2 regions of the Desulforamulus aquiferis genome follow, and region 1 is predicted to be linked to the other one. Evidence: a T-box and tRNA genes for the amino acid it is inferred to sense, from the RefSeq annotation. Region 1 holds a T-box; the other holds one or more tRNA genes.
What was found. The T-box of region 1 lies ahead of ileS (isoleucine--tRNA ligase). A T-box ahead of a tRNA ligase gene usually reads a tRNA of that ligase, here a tRNA-Ile.
Positions count from the first base shown of each region.

Region 2: it has a tRNA-Ile gene. The T-box ahead of ileS (isoleucine--tRNA ligase) is inferred to sense a tRNA for this amino acid. The anticodon was not compared.

Region 1 covers NZ_JARPTC010000018.1:5,706-10,596, forward strand. The annotation lists gene P6N53_RS11985 (alpha/beta-type small acid-soluble spore protein) at 201-368, shown strand; gene ileS (isoleucine--tRNA ligase) at 749-3,538, opposite strand; T-box leader at 3,600-3,817, opposite strand; gene P6N53_RS11995 (DUF167 domain-containing protein) at 3,874-4,158, opposite strand; gene P6N53_RS12000 (DivIVA domain-containing protein) at 4,172-4,708, opposite strand; gene P6N53_RS12005 (photosystem II electron transport protein, Sll1252 family) at 4,795-4,891, opposite strand, start outside.
Region 2 covers NZ_JARPTC010000021.1:16,271-21,161, reverse strand. The annotation lists gene P6N53_RS13760 (Ldh family oxidoreductase) at 1-71, opposite strand, end outside; gene P6N53_RS13755 (hydroxyacid dehydrogenase) at 93-1,034, opposite strand; gene P6N53_RS13750 (FadR/GntR family transcriptional regulator) at 1,407-2,123, shown strand; tRNA gene P6N53_RS13745 (tRNA-Val) at 2,230-2,305, opposite strand; tRNA gene P6N53_RS13740 (tRNA-Glu) at 2,311-2,386, opposite strand; tRNA gene P6N53_RS13735 (tRNA-Ile) at 2,490-2,564, opposite strand; tRNA gene P6N53_RS13730 (tRNA-Asn) at 2,573-2,647, opposite strand; gene rpoD (RNA polymerase sigma factor RpoD) at 2,771-3,871, opposite strand; gene dnaG (DNA primase) at 3,868-4,891, opposite strand, start outside.

The sequences.
Region 1 (4,891 bases):
TAGTGGGTCTGGGAGTACAGGTTTGCTATCTCTCGGCTTGGGTAAAGATCATTGTGACTTTGTAAAAAAGGACCCTCCCTTTAGGGAGGGTTCCTTGTTCACACAGGAGGCTAGCTACCATGTCTAAATCAGTAACTAAAAGGACTAAATCAGCATCGCCCAATTCAACTGCCAAAAAGAAAGAAAAGAAGCCTACCCCCATGGATCTTCTCAAGCTAGAAATTGCCGAGGAACTGGGCCTAGCAGAAAAAATAAAAGCCGACGGCTGGGGCGGCCTTACCTCCGCCGAATCCGGCCGCATCGGCGGCATCATCACCCAACGGGCCAAAAAAGGCCTCATCGACCTAAACGCCCTGAGGGAATCTTAGACACAAACCACAACAAGGAACTTGCGAGAGCGTAGCGTTGGAAATGCCGTCTGCCGCGGACTTCTACAAATACAAATAGAAGCCCTTCTTCTAAACACATAACCCAAAGGCAGATGGCTTTTCCAAAAGCGGAGCGGAGCACGGGCTGCGTTCCCTAGCCCGAAGATCCACATAGAAATGCATTATGAGGGCGTACCAGATGCTTCTCCTGCCTCCCTGTGCGTTGAATACAACCATCATATACCACAACAAGGAAACTTGCGGGAGCGCAGCGTTGGAAATGCCGTCTGACGCGGACTTCTACAAACACATCAAGGGTCCTGCAGACAAACTCTACAGGACCCTTAAGAATTAGATTCAAAAAACAGTACAATACCAGCCTAACAGTGATGCTTCTTCACCACATCCGCACACCTCGGACAAAGGGTCCCATGCTCACTATCCGCTCCAACCTTAGAATGATACATCCAACACCGTTCACACTTTTCCCCACCTGCCGGAGAAACCCTGACAGCCAATTCCATTTCCTCCGACTTACTGGCACCTGCAGCAGCTTCCGATATGGGGTGCAGCTCAACTCCAGATACAATGAAGATAGTGGCCAGCTCAGAGGACATTTCTTTAAGGAATTCTTCGACTTCGCCGCCAGCATAAAGATCCACCTTAGCCTCTAAAGCATTACCAATAACTTTATTTTGACGGGCCACTTCCAGTGCCTTCAAAACCTCCTTACGGATGTCGTAAACCTTATCCCACTTTTTCTCCAACTCCGGATCAATATATTCTACATTAACCTCGGGCATATCTAACAGCTGCACACTGGGAAGCCTCTCCCCAACCACCGGCATATGCTTATAAATTTCCTCGGTTGTAAAGGCCAATACCGGCACCAGCAAACGCATCAGGGCATCTAGAGTTTCATAAAGCACCGTCTGGGCTGCCCGGCGTTCCAGGGAGGCCGGGGGTGCAGTGTAGAGGCGGTCCTTAATGATATCCAGGTAGAAGGCGCTTAAATCAAGAACACAGAAATTGTGCACTGCATGGTAAACCACATGGAACTCATAGTTCCCATAGGCTGCCAGTACTTTCTTGATTAACTTGTGCAGTTCCATCAGGGCCACCCGGTCTAATTCCGGAAGCTCCTTATAGTCAACCTTATCCTTAGCCGGATCAAAATCATTGATGTTACCCAGCAAGAAGCGAGCGGTGTTTCTGATTTTACGATATGACTCGGTCATCTGTTTAAGAATATTTTGTGAAACAGATAAATCGCCCCGGTAATCTGCAGAGGAAACCCAAAGCCTCAAAATATCCGCACCCATTTGATTAATTACCTTAAGGGGATCCACCACATTGCCCAGGGATTTGGACATTTTACGACCCTTCTCATCCACCACAAAGCCATGGGTCAACACAGTCTTATAGGGTGGCTTTCCGGTAACTGCCACTGAGGTGGACAGGGAAGAGTTAAACCAACCCCTGTGCTGGTCACTACCCTCAAGATATAAATCAGCAGGCCGCTGCAATTCAGGCCAAAGCTCAGGCTGGTCTAAAACAGAAAGGTGACTTGAACCTGAATCAAACCAGACATCCATGATATCTGTTTCCTTGCGGTAGCTGCTGCCCTTGCCGCAGTGATTGCAGCTTAAACCAGGGGGTACAAGTTCATTGGCCTCCTTGGCAAACCAAATGTCAGATCCATGCTCCTTAAACAGCTTTTGGATATGGGCAATGGTTTCTTCGGTAATAATTTCTTTACCACAGTCATTACAATAAAAAATTGGAATAGGCACGCCCCAGGTGCGCTGACGTGATACACACCAGTCACCCCGTCCCTCAACCATATTATAGATACGGTCCTCACCCCAGGAGGGAACCCACTTTACGTTACGAATGGCATTAAGGGCTTCCTGCCGGAAACCCTCCACCGAGGCAAACCACTGCTCGGTGGCACGGAAAAAGATGGGCTGTTTACAACGCCAGCAGTGGGGATACTGGTGCTTAATATTATTATGACCCATTAAAACTTCCCGTTCCTTGAGTTCCTCGAGGATTGTTTTATTGGCATCAAGGATAAATTGTCCCTGGAATTTCCCTCCCTCAGAGGTAAACTTACCTCTATCATCAAGGGGAGAAATGACAGGCAAATTATATTTCTTACCCACGGCAAAATCCTCTTCACCATGGCCAGGGGCGGTATGAACACAACCGGTACCTGCTTCCAAAGTCACGTGTTCACCTAAAATAACAAGGGATTCCCTTTCCATAAAGGGGTGCTGGCAGACCACATTTTCCAACTGCTCACCTTTAAATGTTTCTAATACCTGAGCCTCTTCCACACCCACAACCTGCTTGAAGGCCTCTAATAATTCCTTGGCCACAACAATTTTCTGTTCTGCAACCACTGCTAAGACATATTCAAATTCAGGGTGTACACTGATGGCAACGTTGGCTGGCAGTGTCCAGGGTGTGGTGGTCCAAATTACCACCGAAGCATCCTGGGGCAAGGTCCCTTTACCATCTTTAACAGCAAACTTAACATAGACTGAAGGGGATGTCTTATCGGCATATTCTACTTCTGCTTCAGCCAAAGCTGTTTCACAGCTGGCACACCAGTAAACCGGCTTCAAGCCTTTATAAATATAGCCCTTTTTAGCCATCTCGCCAAATACTCGAATTTGAGTGGCCTCATATTGGGGTAGCAGTGTATAGTAAGGGCGATCCCAATCCCCCCGTACCCCTAGCCTTTGGAATTCTTCACTTTGAATTTTGGCATATTCCAGGGCATAATCCTTACATTTGTTTCTAAATTCTACCGGGCTTACCTGATGTCGATTAATCCCCATGGCCTTAATGGCCTGCTGCTCAATGGGTAAACCATGGGTGTCCCAACCGGGAATATAGGGTGCGTCATAACCACTCATGGAGCGGTACTTAACCACCATATCCTTTAAAACCTTATTTAAGGTGTGACCCAGGTGAATATGACCGTTGGCATAGGGCGGGCCATCATGGAGAATATATTTATTCTTACCTTTATTTTTCTCCTGGACCTTCTTATAAAGGTCAATTTCGGCCCAATATTTTAACATGTCCGGTTCCCTCTGGGGTAAGTTCCCCCGCATGGGAAATTCCGTTTGGGGCAAATTTAAGGTTTTGCTGTAATCCACTGAAAAATCCTCCTGACTGAATGTAGTCTTTTAATAAAATAGAAAAAACAAAAACCCGTCCGCAAGGGACGAGTTTATTACCCGTGGTACCACCCTAATGAACAGAGCCTCGCCCTGAACACTCGAATACCTATAACGGCGGTTAACCGGCCTGGCTTACTTAAGATTTCAGCAGGCACCTCCCGGGTGATCTTAAACTTGGTTCTGATCCGGTTCGCACCTATACCGGACTCTCTGAACAGAAACCTTAAAGTCTACTATCCCGTTCTCTGGTTTTTAAACAATATACAATAAACAGTACTATTATATCCAAATATACGGGGCGGGTCAACATATTAGCCGAGAACCTCCCTAGCTCCTTTTGCTGATATGCCATTTATTCTAAGCAATTTATTCCTGCCCGTATGTCCTGAAAGAACTTCTACATTAGATTTAGCAATGCCAAATAGCTCGGCAAAAAACTTGCAGCAGGCCGCATTGGCCGCACCATCAACAGGGGGAGCCGTTAGCCTGACCTTGATAGCCCCTTCAAATTCCCCGGCCAGGCAATTTTTTGAGGACCGGGGCTGAACCCGGACCTTAATCACAACACCCATATCGTCTTGCTTAATATCTATCATCTAACACCATCCATTAGGCGGTGTTTTCCTCATCAACTGCAAGTTTATCATCAACCATTTGTAGTTGAGCTTCTAGAAAGGCTTTAAATTTAACCCTGAAGATGTTGGACTGTTTTTCCAGCCTGCGATATTCCTCAAGTATGGCCCCTACCCTTTCATCCGCCAGCTTTAACATTTCCTCCGCCTTGCCGGAGGCCTCTTTTAATACCTGTTCAGCCTCTTCTTCGGCCCTTTGTTTAATGGTCCGAGCAGCCACTTCAGCCTGCTCCAGCATAATTTTAGATTCCCTTTCGGCATTGTTCCTCATATCCTCAGAACTCTTTTGGGCCATAACCAGAGTCCGTTGCAAAGCATCCTCTAAATCACGGTAGTGAACTATACTGTCTTCAGCCTGGGCCAAACGTTCTTTTAATTCATGATTTTCTACAAATAGCCGTTCGTAGTTTTCCTTGACCTTCTGCACCCAGTTTTCTACCTGCTTAGCATCATAACCTCTGATAGACTTAGTAAATTCCTTGGTTTGAATTTCTCCAGGGGTTAAAATGGACATCCTGGCACCTCCTAGTTCTTGTTATAGCCATGTTTATTTAGTACAGACTAAAAGGCATTCTTCTATGATCCTTATAAGACTAACAGCTATAAATATCTTCTTAACAATATACTTATTCGGCCGCTGCGGGTATTTCCTTTAACCTCTGCCACCTCCACCCGCCCCCGCCCCCTCATGGAAATC
Region 2 (4,891 bases), on a different contig from region 1:
GCCTTGGGAACTCCGGCTCCCTGGAGCAGGCTGGAGCAAAACTCTATTAGTTGTGAAGCGGTGAAATTCATCTACAGCCCTCCGTTCCTTTTCTACCTTACTATGCACATAGAGCCCTGCCCTTTGAGTACCTTCAGGCACTCTCTGGCCACTAACTCTGAGGTTCGAACTTGCGCTTCTTCAGTAAGCCCTGCAATATGTGGTGTTACTATTACATTTTCTAACTCCAGGAGCTTGTTACCCTGGGGAGGCTCTTTGACTAAAACATCAAGGGCAGCCCCGGCGATTTCTCCTGACTTAATTGCTTCGTAAAGATCATCTTCGTTTATCACACCACCTCTGGCTGTGTTGATAACATAGGCGGTCTTTTTCATGGTCTTTATACTATCCCGGTTAATAAGATTTCTAGTTTGGTCATTTAAGGGTACATGAAGGCTTAGATAGTCAGACTCTGCCAACACCTTCTCCAGAGAGTCCATGCATACGCCAATATCTGTACAAGCTAATTCATAGGGTGGTAAGAAAGGATCAAAGCCAATTACATTCATACCAAAGGCTTTAGCCCTTGATGCTAATCTCGCACCGATTTCGCCTACCCCTACTAGTCCTAAGGTTTTACCATAGATTTCTTCTCTGGTAAATAATTTACGGTTCCAGTTTCCCTTTTTAACATCTTGTGAAGCTTTCTCCAAGGGGCGAGAAAATGCAAACATTGCGGAAAATACATACTCAGCAACCGAAACTGCATTAGCATTTCTTGCAAACACTACTTTAATGTTTAGCTCCTTGGCAGCAGCAACATCAATGTTATCAAGCCCTACACCCAATCTTCCAACAACCTTTAAATTAGGTGCCTGCTCCATTAATTCCCTGGTTACTTTTGTTTGGTTCCTTACAATTAGCAAGTCCGCATCCTTAATTGTCTCTAGAAGATTATCACTCTTCCACAGGTTTTGGTCATATTTAACCTCGCCCTGTTCGCGTAAAATCTCTAGACCTTCTTCCCAAATAAGTTCTGTTACTACGGCTTTCATACTAGTCACCTCGTTTTTTACAATTATGACTTGGTTGTTCTAGTTTAAGTAAATTTGTTTAATTTCATCCACACCTATAGTTTATTGCATGTATGTTGTAAGGTATAAAGTAATAGGTATGTGGTATTACCTATTACATTGTACCTTTTCTCCCTATCTCCGTCAAACCCAAAATGTCACCCAGGTGACTATGTTCAATAAATAACTATTTCATTCTTGCTATTTCGACAGTTTATTCCCTTTTTGGGGACAAGTTTGTTTGCGTTGGATATATGTTCCTTTACAAAAACAAGTTGTGTCTTGGGTAAGTTATATAGTATGATACGGTTGTGGTATTACCAATGCCATTTTATAACGCGGGAGTTGATATCCTTGTTTGATAATCGTATTGGTCGCAGCGAGTCCCTGAGAAATGAGGTTGCTGGTTATATTCAAAACCTTATAGCTAAAGGAAAATTAAAGCCTGGCGACCGTCTACCCACTGAAAGATTGATGGCTGAAAAGTTTGGCGTAAGTAGGACTGTAATACGAGATGCCGTAAAAACCCTTGCTGGCATCGGCCTTCTAGAGGTCAAGCACGGTGTGGGCATTTTCGTTTCCACAGTGGATAGCAATGCAGTTGGCAGGCAGCTTTCCAGTCTTCTGTCATACAACCTTGAAACCTTAGAACACATATATGAGGTAAGGATCCTATTAGAAAAGGCTTCAGCCTTCTGGGCCGCTGAGCGCTGTACCGAAGAAGATTACCAGAGAATTAGAAGTCTTCTTGAAGAGGCTAGAAGTGTGGACCCAGTTGACTATGCGGATCGTTTCGTAGATTTAAACCGTAATTTTCACCTGTGTATTGCTGAAGCCTCCCAGAACCCGGTGGTAGCCATGATGACAGAAAATATCCTAAATCTTCTCGAGACAACCTCCGACGAAACCCATACCATTCCCGGACGCGCCCTTCGTTCCATTGACGAACACGAAAAGGTTTTAACCGCCATCGTAGAACGTAAGTCAGATGAAGCAAAAAAGACCATGGAAGAACATCTGAGCAGCGTATTGACCACCCTGAGAAATAATACAGGCATTGAACAATCCTGAGCCAGGGACGGCTCTTTTTCTTCCTCTCAAGGAAGCAAAAGAGCCGTCCCTGCTTTTTTCCGCCTTCCAAAACATCAAAAACCCCACATACTACGTGAGGTTTGATTGGTGGGCGATGACGGGATCGAACCGCCGACATCCTGCTTGTAAGGCAGGCGCTCTCCCAGCTGAGCTAATCGCCCTTATATGGTGACCCCTACGGGATTCGAACCCGTGTTACCGCCGTGAAAGGGCGGTGTCTTAGACCACTTGACCAAGGGGCCATTTTAGAAATCAGAGGTGAGAAGTTAGAGGTGAGAACTATATGTCACTAGAATCCTTTAGTTAATCGGGAAATTTCACACTTCTAACCTACCACTTCTCAAATGGTGGGCCCACCAGGATTCGAACCTGGAACCAGCCGGTTATGAGCCGGATGCTCTACCATTGAGCTATAGGCCCGATAATATTGGCTCCCCGAGTAGGATTCGAACCTACAACCTACCGGTTAACAGCCGGTTGCTCTACCATTGAGCTATCGAGGAGCATCACCATGCAAGAGTTATTATACTAAAACAGATTTGCCAGGTCAACATGCAAATGCATTAAAATTTATTAGTTTTTGCATTTTTTTATAAAGATTGGACAACTTCTATTCAACATCAAGCTTAATCAAGGTAATCCTTAAGCTTTTTACTCCGACTGGGATGACGCAGCTTACGTAGGGTCTTTGCTTCGATCTGTCTAATGCGTTCCCTGGTTACGCCAAATTTTTGACCCACTTCTTCCAGAGTGCGTGCCCTTCCATCATCCAAGCCAAATCTTAAGCGAAGCACCTTTTGTTCACGGTCTGTTAAGGTCTTCAGAACCTCATCAAGCTGCTCTCTCAATAGAGTAAAGGAAGCCTCTTCCGCAGGTGCCCTAGCATCAGCGTCCTCGATGAAATCTCCCAGGTGAGAGTCTTCCTCCTCACCAATAGGTGTTTCCAAGGATACTGGTTCCTGGGCTATTTTCATAATCTCCCGGACCTTTTCACCGGAAATTTCCATTTCCTTGGCGATTTCTTCAGGGCTTGGCTCACGACCCAGTTCCTGAAGAAGCTGGCGGGAAACTCTTATAAGTTTGTTTATGGTTTCAACCATGTGTACCGGAATACGAATTGTACGGGCCTGATCAGCAATGGCCCTGGTTATAGCCTGTCGAATCCACCAGGTTGCATAGGTGCTAAATTTAAAGCCCTTACGGAAATCAAACTTTTCTACAGCTTTAATAAGGCCTAAATTGCCCTCCTGGATTAAATCAAGAAACAGCATGCCCCGGCCAACATAGCGCTTTGCAATGCTAACCACCAAACGAAGATTGGCCTCTGCCAAGCGACGCTTAGCCTCTTCATCCCCTAATTCCATTCGTTTGGCTAGCTCTACTTCTTCCTCAGGTGAAAGCAGGGGAACACGTCCAATTTCCTTTAGGTACATTCGTACGGGATCATCTATACCGATACCTTCAGGAATAGACAAATCCAACTCAACCTCAACCTCTTCGGGGGTAGCTTCTGTAGTCTCATCTACTTCCAGTGGCTCAAGATCGGTTACCTCAGGGACAACCTCAATACCCATACCTGCTAATTTTTCATAAATGTCATCAATTTGCTCAGGCGTGAGTTCTGTTCCCTGCAAACCATCCATTATTTCGCTATATGTAAGGACGCCTCGTTTTTTGCCCTTCTCTACGAGTTCTTTCACTTGCTCAACTTTTATTTCCTCACTCACGTTGCCACTCCCCTTTCGGGCCCCTCGGATTTCGAAATTGATAAGTTTATTTCCCGACGAAGCATAAAAACTTTTTCGGCATCTCCTGCTCGTTCGGCCGTAGCCAGTTGTTCTAAAAGATTTGCCAGTCTTGCCTTGTTTCCAGTTTTTTTAATAGCTTTGACTAAGTCAGCAAAAACCTGTTCCAGGTTTTGTCCTGGAATATCTTGAACCAGAAGCTCACTATATATTCTTTGCTGTTTTTCCCCAAGCCTTGTATATATTGTTGCTGAAACTCCATCTGCTTCTAAATCCAAAATTGTGCGGTATATTAACTGGTAATCCGGGTCTTGAAAAAATTCTCTTCCAAGCTCCTGATTAATCCGGTTGAGCCAACTTTTATCCTCCAAGGCCAGTCTAATAAGGTTTGCCTCTGCAGTAGCCCTGGCATCGGCAGGCCTTTTAGAATGCTGGTTAATGGAATTACTTGCTATATTATGGCTATCTTTTGAAGAAATATCCCTAAATTGGGATTTTTTCCTGTTATTTATCCTATAGCTTTTTATTTCATCAAGAACAGTTTCCCAATTGACCTGTAAAACTGTGGCCGTATGTTGAACTGCTTCTTCTAATTCTATTGAACTGGCCACCGCAGCCAAATTGGGTAGCACCTCCTGAAGTATCCTTTGTTTAGATGCACTGTTACCAATTCCGTATTGTTTTACAGCCTGTAACAGTTTAATCTGAACTAGAGGTAATGCCTTAGCTATCATATTTGACCATCCTTCTAGTCCCTGGGCCTGAATAAAATCATCAGGATCCATACCGTCAGGAATAGTTGCTATGGTAGCCTTACACCCTAGTTCTTGAAGAATTTCAGCAGCCCTAATGGCTGCCTTAACACCCGCCGCATCTCCATCATATGCAATAACCACATTATGGGTGTAGCTCATTAAAAGTCTGCCCTGTTCCCTAGTAAAGGCTGTCCCCAAGGAGGCAACCGCATTGGTGACCCCACGCTGGTAAACAGAAACCACATCA